One region of the Microbacterium aurantiacum genome, then DNA from elsewhere that is predicted to be linked to it. Evidence: predicted binding sites of a transcription regulator. Region 1 holds the regulator's gene; the other holds the start of a gene.
What was found. Region 1 encodes LexA, which represses DNA repair genes until DNA is damaged. Its sites were predicted from a motif close to TCGAACANNTGTTCGA; they were not measured.
Positions count from the first base shown of each region.

Region 2: the regulator LexA is predicted to act here: its motif matches at 4,225-4,240, upstream of KZC50_RS13205 (HNH endonuclease signature motif containing protein).

Region 1 covers NZ_JAHWXH010000004.1:19,731-27,931, forward strand. Annotated here, with positions in the region: gene rpmI (50S ribosomal protein L35) at 1-53, opposite strand, end outside; gene infC (translation initiation factor IF-3) at 124-717, opposite strand; gene KZC50_RS14165 (DUF1844 domain-containing protein) at 1,010-1,396, shown strand; gene KZC50_RS14170 (SseB family protein) at 1,403-2,179, opposite strand; gene priA (bifunctional 1-(5-phosphoribosyl)-5-((5-phosphoribosylamino)methylideneamino)imidazole-4-carboxamide isomerase/phosphoribosylanthranilate isomerase PriA) at 2,163-2,909, opposite strand; gene hisH (imidazole glycerol phosphate synthase subunit HisH) at 2,964-3,623, opposite strand; gene hisB (imidazoleglycerol-phosphate dehydratase HisB) at 3,620-4,225, opposite strand; gene KZC50_RS14190 (histidinol-phosphate transaminase) at 4,222-5,316, opposite strand; gene KZC50_RS14195 (LysM peptidoglycan-binding domain-containing protein) at 5,345-5,713, opposite strand; gene lexA (transcriptional repressor LexA) at 5,991-6,671, shown strand; gene KZC50_RS14205 (hypothetical protein) at 6,743-8,068, shown strand; gene KZC50_RS14210 (S9 family peptidase) at 8,105-8,201, shown strand, end outside.
Region 2 covers NZ_JAHWXH010000003.1:80,987-89,187, reverse strand. Annotated here, with positions in the region: gene KZC50_RS13225 (ABC transporter substrate-binding protein) at 1-226, opposite strand, end outside; gene KZC50_RS13220 (DUF1684 domain-containing protein) at 281-1,024, opposite strand; gene KZC50_RS13215 (DUF3817 domain-containing protein) at 1,107-1,571, opposite strand; gene KZC50_RS13210 (class I SAM-dependent methyltransferase) at 1,649-2,758, shown strand; gene KZC50_RS13205 (HNH endonuclease signature motif containing protein) at 2,808-4,187, opposite strand; gene KZC50_RS13200 (DoxX family protein) at 4,298-4,672, opposite strand; gene KZC50_RS13195 (DUF4287 domain-containing protein) at 4,672-4,920, opposite strand; gene KZC50_RS13190 (NAD-dependent epimerase/dehydratase family protein) at 4,973-5,935, shown strand; gene KZC50_RS13185 (MFS transporter) at 6,202-7,527, opposite strand; gene KZC50_RS13180 (helix-turn-helix domain-containing protein) at 7,587-8,123, shown strand; gene KZC50_RS13175 (DUF1990 domain-containing protein) at 8,120-8,201, shown strand, end outside.

The DNA.
Region 1 (8,201 bases):
CCGGTCAGCTTGAAGCGCTTCTTGGCACCCGAGTGGGTCTTCTGCTTCGGCATCTGTTCTTCCTTCGTTATCGCATCCCGCGCGGGCGGGAGTCTGGGTCCCGCGGTGCGGGAGTCTGGGGGCCTATTCGTCGTCGTCCGTGGCGGCGTCGTCGACGTCGTCGTCGTCCGCATGCCGCGCGGAGCGCGCCGCTTCCTTGTTCGCCGCACGCTGGGCGTTCTGCTCCGTCTTGACCTCGGACTTGTTCTTGTGCGGGGCGACCACCATCACCATGTTGCGGCCGTCGATGGTCGGGTTCGACTCGACGGTGCCGAACTCCGCGACGTCCTCGGCGAACTTGCGCAGCAGACGCACGCCCTGCTCCGGACGCGACTGCTCGCGACCGCGGAAGAGGATCATCGCCTTGACCTTGTCGCCGGCCTGGAGGAAGCCCTCCGCGCGCTTGAGCTTGGTGATGTAGTCGTGCGCCTCGATCTTCAGACGGAACCGGACCTCTTTGAGAACCGTGTTCGCCTGGTTGCGACGCGCTTCCTTGGCCTTCTGAGCGGCCTCGTACTTGAACTTCCCGTAGTCCATGATCTTGACGACGGGCGGCTTGGAGTTGGGCGCCACCTCGACCAGGTCGAGATCGGCCTCCTGAGCCAGTCGCATGGCGACTTCGATGCGGACGACGCCGACCTGTTCGCCGCCGGGACCGACGAGTCGGACCTCGGGCACGCGAATGCGCTCATTGGTGCGGGGATCGCTGATGCGGAACTCCTCTGACGTGACGGGTGACAGCCACCGCGAGTGTCCTCGCGGCGGAAAGAGGAGTTCGCTTCCACCCGCACGGCGCACCGGCGCCGGCTTTCTCGCACCCGAACCCGATGAGGGACGACCTCTGACGAGACGTCCGAGGCGGAGTGCATGACCCGGTAGCCTGGAGCGGCAAGCGCGGGTGGGATCAAATCCTCTTTCGTTCCGGAGCAGGATGCCCCGGAGCCCGCTGAAGTCTAGCAGAGAGAATGACGTGACCACGATTCCGAGCCCCGCCGACGACCGACACGCGCAGTGGGAGGAGCAGGAGCGTCACGCCGCCTCCGCCACGCGCGACATCGCCGATGTCCCCGCCGTCGAGGTGATCACGACGACATCCGTCCACCTGATGAGCGCCGCCGCCGTGAAGGTCGGCCTCGCCGACGACCCCGCGCAGCAGATCGACCTCGACGAAGCGCGCAAACTCATCAACGCCCTGGCGGGCTTGATCACCGCGGGCGCTCCGGAGATCAGCGACATGCACGCCCGCTCGCTGCGCGACGGCCTGCGTTCGCTTCAGCTGGCCTTCCGCGAAGCCTCCGCGATTCCGGACCCGATCGGCAAGGGCCCCGGCGAGAAGTGGACCGGCCCCGTCACCTGACCGGTCTCAGGCGCCACGGACGAGCGCGACGGAGAGCGAATCCACGAGGGTCGCGATCCGGTCATCGGCCGCCCAGCGTGCGGCGAGCCTCTTCAGGACCGTGTCGAGCTCGGCACTGTCCAGGCCGGCGATGAGCTCCAGTCGGACGACCAGCTCCGGTCCGCGCAGGGTTCCGGCCGGGTCACCCGGGGCGACAGAGAGGTCGAGGACCGCCAGCTCTCCGCCGACACTCTCCTGAAGACCGGAGAAGACCTCCGGGGACGCGTAGCTCGGTTCCCATTCCTCGCCGCGGGCGATGGCCCAGACCGCCGGGCGCCGCACGACGAACTCGGTGGGCGAGGTCGGATCCAGCACGATCAGATCGGTTCCGTCCTGCACGGCGGCCAGTGCCGTCCGCACTCCGTCCGCCGGCACCGGCCGTGCGGAGGCGTCCCACTTCTGCATCGCCGCGACGCTCGAGAACACCGGGAGGACGCGTCGACCATCGGGAGCCGCGACCGTCACGATCGACAGCTCCTGGGTCTTGTCGACGGCCAGTCCGTGCGGACCGATCCCCTCGTCGCCCTTCTCCGCCACGAGCGGGATGAGCAGGCGCGCGGCGCGGTAGGCCCGGATCACCTCGACGGGTGAGCCCTCCCCCGCGTGGAAGCGGCGCAGGGCGTCGAGGAGCGCAGGATCTGCCGAGCCGTCGTCAGCCGCGTGCGGGTTCGCACGGAACTCCCGCCCCTCCCAGGGGACGCCCGCCGAATCGGCGGGATGTGCTCCGTCAGCGCCCGGCGACATCCAGGGCCTCCGCCAGCGTGAACGCCCCGGCGTACAGCGCTTTGCCGACGATGGCCCCCTCGACGCCCAGCGGCACGAGCTCGCGGAGGGCGGCGATGTCATCGAGGTTCGACACGCCGCCGGAGGCGACGACCGGCTTCGGGGTGCGCGCGGTGAGTTCGCGCAGGAGCTCGAGGTTCGGCCCCTGCAGGGTGCCGTCCTTGGTCACATCGGTGACGACGTACCGACTGCATCCGGCGTCTTCGAGCCGGTCCAGGACGGTCCACAGGTCTCCGCCTTCACGGGTCCACCCGCGTGCGGCGAGGGTCGTGCCGCGCACGTCGAGGCCGACGGCGATGACGTCTCCGTAGCGTCCGATGACATCCGCGGCCCACTCCGGGTTCTCGAGCGCGGCCGTGCCGAGGTTGATGCGGGCGGCACCGCTCTCCAGCGCCGCCTCCAGCGTGCGATCGTCACGGATGCCGCCGGACAATTCGACCTGGACGCCGCGCACGGACTTGATCACCTTGCGGAGGATGGAGGCGTTGTTGCCGCGGCCGAACGCCGCGTCGAGGTCGACGAGGTGGATCCACTGCGCACCCTGGCGGGCCCACTCGTGTGCGGCGTCGATGGGGTCGCCGTAGCTGGTCTCGGTGCCGGCCTCCCCCTGGGTCAGCCGGACGGCCTTGCCATCGGCGACGTCGACGGCGGGCAGAAGGGTCAGCGTGGGCGTGGACGCGAAATCGTTCATGGTTCCTCGTGCGTGACGGGTGGGGCGGGAACGGACCCGCTGCGGGGCACGATCTCAGAGAGTAGCCCCGGCGAGGCCGCCGATCCAATTGGACAGCAGCCGGATGCCCGCCTCCCCCGACTTCTCCGGGTGGAACTGAGTGGCCGACAGCGGACCGTTCTCGACCGCGGCGAGGAACGAGGAGCCGTAGGTGCTCCACGTGAGGACGGGCTCGCGGAAAGGGTCCTGGCGGACCATGGGCCAGCTCTGAGCGGCGAACGAGTGCACGAAGTAGAAGCGCTCCTGCTCGAGGCCGCGGAACAACACCGTTCCCTCACCCGGAGTGACGGTGTTCCACCCCATGTGCGGCAGGACGGGCGCGTCGAGCTGCGTGACGGTCCCGGGCCATTCGCCCAGACCCTCCGTGTCGTTCCCCCGCTCCACGCCGAGATCGAACATGACCTGCATCCCGACACAGATGCCGAGCACCGGGCGTCCCCCGGCGAGACGGCGCTCGATGAGCTGGTCTCCGCGCTGGGCGCGCAGCGCCGCCATCACCGCGTGGAAGGCCCCGACGCCCGGCACCACGAGCCCGTCCGCGTCCCGGACGAACCCGGCATCCGAGGTGAGCCGCGCATCGGCGCCTGCCGCGATCAGCGCCTTGACGGCGGAGTGGACGTTGCCCGACCCGTAGTCCAGGACGGCGACGGTCGGGCGGGGAGGCGCCTCTGTCACAGAGCACCCTTCGTGCTCGGGATGCCCTCGACGAGAGGATCCAAGGCCTTCGCCTGGCGGAACGCCCGCGCGAAGGCCTTGTACTCGGCCTCGGCGATGTGATGGGGGTCGCGGCCGCCGAGGACGCGCACGTGGACGGTCAGGGCGGCGTGGACGCTGATCGCTTCGAAGCTGTGCCGGACGAGGGAGCCGGTGAAGTGCCCGCCGATGAGGTGGTGCTCGAATCCGACGGGCTCGCCCGAGTGGACCAGGTAGGGTCGGCCGCTGATGTCGACGACCGCCTGCGCGAGCGCCTCGTCGAGCGGCACGAGCGCATCACCGTACCGCGCGATCCCGGACTTGTCGCCGAGCGCCTCGCGGATCGCCTGCCCCAGCACGATCGACACGTCCTCGACCGTGTGGTGCGCGTCGATGTCGGTGTCGCCCTCGGCGCGGACCGTGAGGTCGGTCAGGGAGTGCTTCGCGAACGCGGTGAGCATGTGGTCGAAGAACGGCACGGTCGTCTGGATGCGGCTGCGGCCGGTGCCGTCGAGGTCGAGCTCCAGTTCGACGCGTGACTCACTGGTCGCACGCGAGAGGGAGGCGGTACGGGCGGCGCTCATGCGCCCGATCCTACCGAGGCCAACGCGTCGAGGAACGCCGTCGTCTCCTCCTCGGTCCCCGCCGTCACACGAAGGTGGTGCGGGATCCCGACGTCCCGGATGAGGACGCCGCGCTCGTAGAGCCCGTCCCAGACGGCGCGGGGATCGTCGACACCGCCGAAGAGCACGAAGTTGGTCCAGGATTCGTAGGGGCGGTATCCCAGTGCCTGCAGCGTCGCTGAGATGCGGTCGCGCTGGGCGACGATGTCGTCGACCATCCGGAGCATGGTCGGGGCGTGCTGCAGCGCGGCGGTCGCCGCCGCCTGCGTGAGCGCGCTGAGGTGGTATGGAAGGCGCACCAGGCGCAACGCGTCGACGACGGCGGGATCCGCCGCGAGATATCCGACCCGCGCGCCCGCGAAGGCGAAGGCCTTGCTCATCGTGCGCGAGACCACGAGCCGCTCGCGGCCGGGGAGCAGCGTGAGTGCGGACGGCTCTTCCCGCGGGGCGAACTCCTGATAGGCCTCGTCGACGATGACGACGCCGTCCGTGGCGTCGTACACCGCGCGGATGGCGTCCAGGCCCATCGGCGTGCCGGTGGGGTTGTTCGGCGCGCAGAGGAAGACGACGTCCGCCCCGGCGTCGGCGACCTGCCGAGCGGCATCCTCCGGATCGACGGTGAAGTCCTCGCGACGTCTGCCGGCGACCCATTCCGCGCCCGTCGCGCGCGTGAGGATCGGATACATCGAGTAGGTGGGGGCGAACCCGAACGCGCGCCGACCCGGCCCGCCGAACGCCTGAAGCATGTGTTGGAGAACCTCGTTCGACCCGTTCGCGGCCCAGATGTTGGCCGCTTCGAGGCCGTGGCCGAGGTACTGCGCGAACCCCTCGCGCAGACCGGTGAACTCACGGTCCGGGTACCGATTGACCTCGCGGAGCGCGAGCGCCACCGCGTCGAGGATGTCGTCGGCGACCTCTTCCGGAACCGGGTGGGTGTTCTCGTTGACGTTGAGCGCGACGGGGAGGGCGGCCTGAGGCGCGCCGTACGGTGTCATCCCCCGGAGGTCATCGCGCAGGGGAAGGTCTTCCAAGCGGGTGGTCACCCCTCCCATCGTAGGGCGCCCCGCCCGCCCGGGCCGATCACCGACCGGGCGCGTAGTCCGTCGGGATCGCGAGGCTCTGACCCGCCTGCAGACCGGCGCCGTCGAGGGCGTTGAGCCGCACGATGGCATCGACCACGTCGCGCGGATCCGCGCCCGGCGCGACCCGCTCAGCGATGGACCAGAGCGAATCCCCCGGCGCGACGACGACCGCCGAGAACGTGCCCTCCGGCGCGCCCCCCTCGCGTCCCGCCAGAGCGCTGCCGCCGCTGATCACCGCGAGCACCATGGCGACGGACACCGGCAGCGCCACCACGAACGCCAGCGCGCGGCGCCCCCGCGTTGTCAATCGAAGCCGCGTCCGCGGGGCGATCGGACGGGGGTACCAGGTGGTGTCGATGGTGGTCATGTTCTTCTCCTCTGAGATCGGTCGGAGCCGTTCTCTGTTCGGGAGTTCGCATGCGACCCCCGGCCAGAGGAGCCGCACGCGAACTTCTCTTCCGAAGCTATCTTCGACTATGGTGGATGTCAAATGCCGGGATCGGACCGACACTGTCGAAAGCGACACGCCCCTCCGATCCCGGCGATGGTCCGAAGGTGCGGATACGGTTTCGATAGCGGAACCACACCACGGACCTCCGACATTCGAAGACCGCTCTGCGACACAGGGCGAGACAGGAGCCGAGATGAGCGACGTCACCGGATCTCAGAAGCCGCACACCCGGCGCCGCAAGAGCCTGAGCGAGAAGCAGCTGGCGATCCTGGAAGTCATCCAGCGGTCGATCGCCCGCCACGGATACCCGCCGAGCATGCGCGAGATCGGCGATGCGGTAGGGCTGAAGTCGCTGTCCAGCGTCACGCACCAGCTCAACCAGCTCGAACTCAGCGGATACCTCCGGCGCGACGCCGGCAAGACCCGCGCGATGGAGGTGCTCATCGATCTGCCCGGCACGGCCACCGAGAGCCCCGTGGACGCCTCCCCCACGGTCGGCGACGCCGCCCTCGTGCCGCTGGTGGGGCGCATCGCAGCCGGCGTCCCCATCACCGCCGACCAGCAGATCGACGAGATCTTCCCCCTGCCCCGACAGCTCGTCGGCAAGGGCGACCTGTTCATGCTCAAGGTCACCGGGGAGTCGATGATCGACGCCGCCATCTGCGACGGCGACTGGGTCGTCGTGCGTTCTCAGCCGAGCGCCGACAACGGCGACATCGTCGCCGCGATGCTCGACGGCGAAGCGACCGTGAAGACCTTCCGTCAGAGGGACGGCCATACGTGGCTGCTTCCGCGCAACTCGGCCTTCGAACCCATCCTCGGCGACGACGCCGTCGTCCTCGGCAAAGTCGTCGCCGTCCTCCGCAGCGTCTGACTCCCCGGGGGGCTCACCCGCCGGGGGTGATCCTCCGACGCCGACCGCGGCGGGTGCACCATGATGGCCCCATGACCATGGAGTCCTCCGATCACGCCGCGCTCGAGGCGCGCATCCGCGAGCTGGAAGCGGAGAACGCCCGACTGTCCGTCCGCCAGGATGACGAGCCCGCACCGCGATCCGGCCGGGGTCGGATCCGCAGCCTCGCCTCCGCGGTGTGCATCATCATCGCGGCTGTCCTCGTCCCCGTGTCGATCGTGTCCGCCTGGACCCGCGTCCAGCTCGTCGACGAGGACGCGTTCGTGTCGACGCTCGCGCCGCTGTCGACCGACCCGTCCGTGCAGGCGCTCATCGTCGACGAGACGATGGAGGCGATCACCGACCAGGTCGACTTCGACGCCCTCACGGCCGAGGTGTTCTCGGCCGTCACCGATCTCGGCCTCCCCCCGCGTGCGGCATCCGCCCTGGAGCTGCTCCAGCGGCCGGCAGCGGCCGGACTCGAGAGCCTCGTGCAGACCACGGTCACCCGCGTGGTGGCCTCCGACGCCTTCACCGATGTCTGGGCGACGACGACGCGAGCGGCCCATCGCGCGTTGACCGCGGCGGCCACCTCCGACGGGGGCGGTCTGGTCGTCCGCACCGACGACGGGGTCGGCATCCAGCTGGGAGCCGTCGTCGAACGGGTCAAGGGGAACCTGCAGGATCGCGGGATCGGCGTCGCGACCCTCATCCCGGCCGTCGACCGGGTGATCATCCTCGGAGACGGGCAGAACCTGGCGCTCTTGCGCACCGGCTATGCCGCCGCCGCCGTGGGCGGGTGGTGGCTCCCCGTCGTGACGCTCGCGCTCTTCGGCCTCGGCATCCTCCTCGCCCGGCGCCGCAGTGTCGCCGTCCTCGGAACCGGCGTGGCGTTGGCACTCGGCGCCGGTTCACTCGCGGCCGGGTTCGCCGTCGGCGGCGCCGGGGTCGGCGCGGTCGCGCAGGACGCCGGCCTCTCGCCGTCGGCGCTGGAAGTGATCTACGCACAGATGGTCGGGGCGATGGCGCACTCCGCCGCCGTCCTCGCGCTCCTCGGCGTCCTCGTCGCCGTCGCCGGGTGGATGCTCGGCCGCTCCCGTCCCGCTCGCGCTCTGCGCGCCGCCGGCGGACGCGCCGGCGCGGCCGCGCGCGCCCGCGTCGCCGTGTGGGGGGTGGACACCGGTCGCTTCGGCCGCTGGCTCGGGACACGTCGCGTCCTCGTCCGCGTGCTCCTGGCCGCGGGCGCCGTCCTGTGGCTGTTCGCGCTGCGCCCCCTCAGCATCGGCGACATCGTCGCCGTGATCCTGACGACCCTCGGCGTCGCGCTCATCCTCGAGGTCCTGCAGATCCGACAGGCCGAGGTCGAAACAGCCCGGTAGCGGCGCTTCCGACGGTTTCGCTCTAGCGTGGAGGGGGTGACCACCCCCTCGGAACACAACGCTCCCGCGTCCGCCCCCGCCTGGGGCGCATGGCCGTCACCCCTGGACGCGCGATCGGTCGCCCGTTCGTCGC
Region 2 (8,201 bases), on a different contig from region 1:
CGTTGCCGGTGAAGACCTCGGTGACGCCGGAGCTGCCGCCGAAGATCTGGTCGAGGTTGGTGGGCTCGTTCTGCGAGCCGACGATGACCTCGGCCTGCGGGTCGGCCTCACCGGGGGCGGAGGAAGGAGCGGCCCCGCCACCCGCGCAGCCGGCGAGGACGAGGGCACCGACGGCGAGGCTGGCGGCGGAAGCGAGCAGGCGGGTACGACGATGGCGTGCGGTCACGTCAGGGTCCTTCTGTGGGGGGTGGGGGGGTTGGGGGGAAGTCGGGAGGGAGGGTCAGAGGGTGAAGCCGACGGCGTAGCGCACGCGCAGCTCTCCGGCGCGGACCGCGAACGGAAGGCGGTTCTGCAGCGGCGGGAGCGGACAGTTCATCTGGTTGGAGAATCCGCACGGCGGGACCGTGGTGCGGTTGAAATCGACGGTGATCGGGATGCTGTCGCCGGGGCGGAGCGGCGTCGCCGCGCCGGGGTGATCCAGGAACAGGAAGCGTCCGGCACCGTAGGACTCGGTGCCGTTGGTGGTGTCGCCGAAGACGAGCTGCAGGGTCGCGTGACCGTCGTGGGTGGTGTCGAACGCGGCGAGCCGGTACTCGGTGCCGTCGACGGTGAAGATCAGGTCGCCGGAGACGGGGAGAGTGCGCGTGGCCCCGGCATCCTTGATGTGTTCGAAGGGGACGACGCGGTCCTCATCGACGAGTTCGAAGCGCCCCTCGAGCACCCACGCGGGGTCGTAGGGAGCGGTGATGATCTCCTCGAACGCCTCCTGGGCGGGAGAGTCCTGACGCCAGATGCGGTAGCCCTCCTGCGGGGCGCCGGTGTCGAGGTCGGTGCGGCGCAAACGCGTGAAGACGGCGTCGACGGGGTGTCCGGCGCGCGCGATGCGCTCCTCGACCGGCGGCTCGCCCGCGGGGGACCAGTGGGTGAGCACCAGCGAGAGCGCGCCGGTGGGCCCGGTCACCGTCTGTCGGCGGTCGCGGATCCACTGCGCGTGGGCCGCCTCGGTCGTCGTGTCACTCACCATCACAGGTAATCAAATGCCGCGCGACGCTCGGAAATTCCGTGTCGCCGTGTTTCTCTTCGTCGCAGGGTCCCGACGGGCGGCGTCAGTCCCGGCCACCGGGCGGACCGATGATGAGCAGGGCGACGTAGAGGCCGACGACGGCGACGGCGATGAGCAGGGCGAGCACCCACGGGCGCGCGAGGAACCACCGCATCAGCCCGTCGTGCCACGCGCCGTCGCGCGGGTCGTCGGTGCGCTCGAGGCGCCAGGGGCCGTTCAGGCGGCCGCTGCGGTGCAGCCAGATCTCGGTGGGGATCGTCGCGTAGGGGATGACGGCGCTCGCGACGGCGACGACCGTCGGTCCTGCGCCCCACCGCTGGTTCTTCGCGACGAGGATCGCGGTGGCCCCGTAGGAGAGGAAGACGAAGCCATGGATGCCGCCGCCGATCGTCACCGCGATCGCGAGGTCGGCTGTCGCCCGGAGGATCAGACCGGCGATCAGCAGCGTCCATGAGATCGCTTCGGCGACGGCGAGGACGCGGAACAGGTTCAGGGGCGCGCGGAACACGGGTCTCCTTCACTCGGGTGCCGGTCCAGCCTACGTCCGCCGCGTGCGCCCACCGTTCCGCGCATTACCGTGGAGCGGTGACCTTCTCCTTCGACGCACTGCGTCGCTCACCCGACGTCGAGGGCCCGGGTCTGGTGGCGGTGGATGCCGCGGATCGGCTGATCCTCGACGAGTCCGCCGATGCGCGGGCGGGCGCGCACCCGGAGCGGATCGTCGTGATCGGCGACACCCATGGCGCGTTGACGCTGGGTGCGGCGGACGCCGGGGCCCGCGGCATCCGTGTGCATCAAGACGCGTTGAGCGGCGAACGGGCGCTGGAGCGGAACGCGGAGGGTGTCGGACTGGTCGGGACGTTCACGCGCATGCCGCTGTCACCGGAACTCGTGCGCGACGCCGAGGTCGTCCTGCTGCGCCTCCCCCGGTCGTTGGATGCGCTCGCCGATCAGGCCGGACTCATCGCGCACTATGCCGCGCCCGGCGTGCGGGTATTCGCCGGCGGACGCCTGAAGCACATGTCGAGATCGATGAACGAGGTGCTCGGACGGCGGTTCGGCGTCGTGGAAGCGTCTCTGGCGCGGCAGAAGTCGCGCGTGCTGCGGGCGTCCGCGCCACGCGAGGGCGCTGATCCCGTGCCGGCGCGCGCGGAGATCGACGGGCTCGTGGTCTGCGCATTCGGCGGGGCGTTCGCGGGCGCGACGATCGACATCGGGACGCGGCTGCTGCTCGCGCACCTTCCCGAGCAGATGCCGAACCACGGCGTCGTCATCGATTTCGCCTGCGGCACCGGTGTCGTCGCCGCCGAGCTCGCGCGTCGGCATCCGGAGCTCTCGGTGATCGCCACGGATCAGTCCGCGGTGGCGGTGGCGTCCGCCCGCGCGACGGCGGAGGCGAACGGCGTGAGCGCCCGCGTCCACGTGGTGCGGGACGATCTGCTCTCGGCCCAGCCGGACGGGAGCGCCGAGATGATCGCCCTCAATCCCCCGTTCCACAGCGATGCAGCCGTGACGTCGACCCTCGCGCCGCGCTTCTTCCGCGAGGCGGGACGCGTCCTCCGCCCCGGCGGCGAGCTGTGGACGGTGTGGAACTCGCCGCTGAACTACCGAGGCGCGCTCGAGCGCGCGGTCGGCCCCACGCGCCAGGTCGCGCGCAACGCGAAGTTCACGGTGACCGTGTCGGTCGCACGCTGACCACATCGCCGACGGCACCGCGGCGAAAGCGCGGCGAGACCGTGGATTCTCAGAACGGTGGGGACCCCATCGCTCGCGCCGGCTGGGGCTCCGGCTCGGGCTCGGTGTCAGGTTCGGGGATGAACATCACCCGGGGTGGTGGGTCCTCGATGTAGACCTTCCCCGACGGCGCGGTGAACTTCAGCCTTCCGCCCGGAAGTTGTTCGACAGTCCATCCAGCGGCATGCCGGGTCACATGGTGTCGGGTGCAGCACGGCCCGAGGTTGTCGCCGTCGGTCTTCCCGCCGTTCGCATACTCCCGGTGGTGATCGATCTCGGACCGCATCGCGGGTCGACGGCACCCGGGGAACGCGCACCGCACGTACCGGGCCTGCAGGAACCTCTTGATCCCCGCCGTCGGCGTATACCGATCCGTGGTGAGCACTTCGGCGGTGACGGGGTGGAGGAACACCCGGTCGAACCCGGGAGCGTTCCCCGTGAGGATCCGCACCGTCGCCGGGTCGATCGCGCACTTGCCGTTCAACTCCGCCCCACCCGACGTCGTCCCCGCCAGGGTTGTGGCGGGGATGCTGACCTGCACGCTCGCGCGGATCGCTGCGAGGCCACCGCCGGTGGGATCGATGGTGGGAGCGGCGGTGAGGAGCATGTCCATCACGACATCCGCGCGGATCTGATCCAGGGTGCGGTCGTCGAACCACGGCTCTTCGATGTCCTCACCGCGCGCCCGCCGCTCCGCGTACTCCCGTCGGGCCCGCAGGTCGGCGGCTTTGATCTCCCGCGCTTCCTGGGTCGCACGGTCATACGCCCCGTGGACGTAGGTGGAGGGGGCGATCGTTCCGAGCATCGACATCCCGTCGGGGAGGTCTTCGACGAACACGCGTTGCGTGCACGCCGCGACCTCGTGCCGCTCCTGCACCGTCCGCGGGTTGAGCTTGTCCGCCACCTGCTGCGCATAGGGACGCAACCGTCCGGTCGCGGTCTTCACCGCGTAGTCCAGGACGTCCTTCTCATACGCCGCCCGCGTAGCCGGGTCGGGCAGGTCCGACCCGAACTCCATGATCACCTTCGTGTGCGCCTGCGACACCTTCGCCGCCCGCCACGCCTCGAACGTCGGGGCATACTCCGTCACCAACCGGTGGCACTCGAACAACCGGTTCTGCACCGTGCTGTCATTCACCCGGGTCGCCGCAGCGATCTCCGCCGCCATCGCCCGCAACGGCATCTCCCGCGTCTTCACCGTCGCCGACCCCAGAAGTGCGGTCTGCTCCTGCGTATATGCGTACGCCTCCGCCATCGCCGCGGCCTCACGCGCCTGCCCCTCCGCCACCATCCGCCGCGACTCGACGATCTCGTCCACGAACGCGGCCGTCTTCCGCGCCACCTCATCACGACCGTCGCACTCGTCCACCGGCTCTGGAGTCTCGTCCATGTCTTCCCGTCTCGATCAGTACCAGGTGATCACAGACTAGAACGTACCTCCGACATTGCGCGGCTCACCGCCAGCGTCGTCGCGAACGTGTTCGGTTCCCCGCGCACGCGTCAGCGGCGCGTCGACCAGAGCGCCCACGCCACGAGCACGGGCTGGAAGAACAGGCGGAAGAAGCGCTTGCGGTCGGTGTCCAGGCCGAATCCGTCGCGGCGGCGGAGCCACTGCTCGATGTTGCCGGGGAAGATCGCGATGAAGAACGCTGCCAGGGTCGCTCCCACACGGCGGCGCGATCCGGGCAGGGCGACGAGCGATGCTCCGAGCAACACCTCGACCACCCCGGAGGCAACGACGACACCGTCTTCGTCCATAAGCTCGCGCGCGAAGTCCGGCACCTGCGCACGGAACTCCTTGCGCGCCCAGGTGAGGTGGCTGATGCCGGCGAACACCATGGCCGAAGCCAGCGCCCACCGGGCGGCGGTGCGGATCATGCGAGCTCCGCCTTGACGTAGGCGACGATCGCGTTCGCGTGCCCGTGACCGAGGCCGTGCTCTTCCTTCAGCGCCTGGACAACAGCCATGTGCGACTGGGTGTCGAGCCCGTCGGCCGCGATGTCGAGCCACTCCTGGACCGGACGGCCATAGGTCTTCTCGATGCTCGGGAAGTAGGACGCCGGCCCCTTGACGGTCTCACCGGCGATAGGTGGAGACGGCGCGAGCACACGATGGGTGGTCATGCTGAGAGCGTAAGGGCTGGAGCGTCGAGAGGACACCGTCGAGACTGGGGCCATGCAGCGCGTTCTCGTCCTCGGCGGCACGGGGTGGGCGGGTCGGGAGACCGTCCGCCACCTGATCGACAGCGGCGCGGACGTGACCTGCCTCGCCCGCGGGACCTCCGGCGGCGTCCCGGACGGCGCCCGTCTCATCCGGGCTGACCGCAGCGCCCCCGGCTCATACGACGGACTCCACGGGGACTGGGACGAGGTCATCGAGTTCTCCTACGCTCCCGACCTCGTCGGGCCGGCCCTCGACGCACTCGCCGATCGCGCAGCCCACTGGACGCTCGTCTCGACGATCTCGGTGTACGCACGCAACGACGAACCCGGCGCCGACGAGTCGGCCGCGCTCGTCTCCCCCGCCGACCTGACGCAGTACCCGGACGCGAAGGCCGCCGCCGAGCTCGCCACCCGCCGCCGCCTGGAGGATCGACTGCTCATCGCCCGCCCCGGACTCATCGTCGGCCCCGGTGACCCGAGCGACCGCTTCGGCTACTGGCCTGCACGATTCAGTCGCAGCGGCAGGGCGCTTCTGCCGGTGACGGAAGACCGATTCGTGCAGGTCATCGATGTCGCCGACCTGGCGGCGTGGCTCGCCCGAGCCGCCACGAACGGCATCCGAGGCACGGTGAACGCCGTCGGCGACGTCCATCCGATGGCCACCGCACTCGCGGAGATGGCGGATGCGGCCTCGTCCGCCGGCGACCGCGTCGAGGTGGACGACGACGCGCTCCTCGCCCTCGACGTGCAGTACTGGGCGGGGCCCCGCTCCCTCCCCCTGTGGCTCCCCCGCGCGGACACCGCGCTCGCGCAACGATCCGGGCGTCGCTTTCTCGAGACGGGCGGGCGCATCCGCCCGCTCGTCGAGACGATCGAGCGCACCCTGGCGGACGAACGCCGTCGCGGGATCGACCGGGAGCGCCGCTCGGGTCTCACCGCTGCCGAAGAACGCGCCGTTCTCGACGCGGTGCTCTGAGCGGATGCCGCGACGATGCGACCGAATGCGTGCACGCCGTTCGCCCATACGTCCCACGGAGGCGAAGCGGTGCCCTCCGGGTCTCGACGGTCCTGGGGGGCTGGACCGGCGGAATCCCGGAGGGCACCTGACCCGTCATCTCGGCCCGGAGTCGGGTAGGCCGTCTCGACGGGTGCGCAGGCCTGGCTGCGCTGTCGCGATGCGGATCTATCGGAGAGGGTAGTCGGCGAAACCGGCAGGGTCCATTCCCCCGCATGAGAGTTCCCTCAGTCTTTGATCAAGGCCTCGGCCGTCGCCTCGTCTTCGATCGTGACGCCCGGGAGCTCGCGCAGCGCCCAGAAGGGGCCGATCACGACGAACAGGATCGAGAGCATCCCGCCGATCGCCCCGATCCACATCGTCACCACAGCTCCGTACGCGGTGCCGAGCACGCCGGCGAGCAGCGCGCCGATCGGCATCACTCCCCACACGAAGAAGCGGATCGAGGCGTTCATCCGGCCGAGGAGCGGTTTCGGCGTGATCCTCTGACGGAACGACACCTGCACGATGTTGTAGACGAGCACCGTGAACATCCCGACCGCGGACTGCACCACGAGCACGACGAAGGCGATTTCGGGCACGAGGGCGGCGGCCGGCAGGAAGAGCCCCGCGACGGAGAAGCCGATCGAGCTGATCGGGATGGCGCGGGCTTCGCCGAGCCAGCGGACGATGTGCGGAGTCGCGACGGCCCCGAGGAGTCCGCCCACGGCACCGAACGAGAAGACGACACCCATGCCGGCGGGGCTGAGCCCGAGCTCTCGGAGGAGGAAGATCGGCAGCATCGTGTAGGTGATCACGCTGAAGAAGTTCGACACCGCCGTCGTCCCGACGATACGGCGGAGGTAGGGGTTGGCGAACACCCAGCGCACGCCGACGCCGATCGCGCGGACGATCGGTTCGTGCTCATGGCGGGGCGCGACGACCTCGTCGTCCCTCGTGAAGAGAAGCGCGAGAAGCGAGGCGACGTAGGTCCCCGCCGTGGCGAGGACGGCGAACGGCGCGGTGAGCACACCCACGAGCCAGCCGCCGAGCGCGGGCCCGGCGATGCCGGCGAGCTGGTGCGTGGCCTCGAGCTTGCCATTGGCTTCGGGGATCGCCGTCCCACGCACGAGGGACGGAACGACCGATTGGTAGGAGACGTCGAAGAACACCGTCGCTACGCCGATGACCAGCGCGATGACCACAAGGTGCCAGACCTGCAGGACGCCGATCGCCCACAGGGCCGGGATCGTTGCGAGCGCGACGATGCGGACGGCATCCGCGGCGATCATGACGTGGCGCTTGCGCATCCGGTCGATCCAGGCACCCGCCGGCAGACCGATGACGAGGAAGGCCGCGACCCCGGCCGCGTTCAGCACGCCCACCTCCCACTCGGTCGCGCCGAGCACCAGCACCGCGAGCACGGGAAGCGCCAGCTCGGTGATCTGCGAGCCGAACTGCGCGAGCGACTGACCGCCCCAGAACGTGAGGAAGTTCCGATCCCGCCAGAGTCCACCCCGACGCCGCTCGGCGGTCGTCGGATCGGGCTCGTCGGAGCGGGATGTCTCGGTCACGCTGGTCAGTGTGTGCGAGCGATTGAGATTTGTCAATCGCTCGCCACTAGGCTGGCCCCGTGACGGACGATGCTGCGGATGATCCGGATGCCGAATCCCTCGCGCGCTCGCGCGCGCTGAGTTCGCCGCTGCGCTTGCGCGTGCTTCGCCTGTGTCGCTTCGAAAGCCGGACGAACAAGGAGCTCGCCGCGCTCCTCGACGTGAATCCCGGCACGATGCTCCACCACGTGCGGACCCTCGCTCAGACCGGTTTCCTCGCCGCGGAGGAGCCGCGGGCGGGCACACGCGGCGCCCGGGAGATCCCCTATCGGGCGACGGGGCTGTCGTGGCGGACGCCGGTTCCCGGCGGGAGCCTGGTGCTCGTCGAGACGTTCCTGCAGCAGATCGAGGGGCTCGATCCGGAGGACATCCAGTTCTCCTGGCTCGGACTGAAGCTCAACGCCGCGCACAAAGCCGAACTCGACCAGCGCGTCTACGAGCTCCTGACGGAGTTCGCGGAACGCGGACCGGATGCCGACGGCGACCCCTACTCCCTCGTCGTCGTGACGCACCCCGACCTGAACCCCTCGTCGCAGCGGGACGAGGACGGGGAATGACCCGCGCCGGCGAACTCGGCGCCGACGCGGCCACGCGCCCCGAGACTGCGCGCTGGCCGGCGGAGCCGCTCCCGGGCT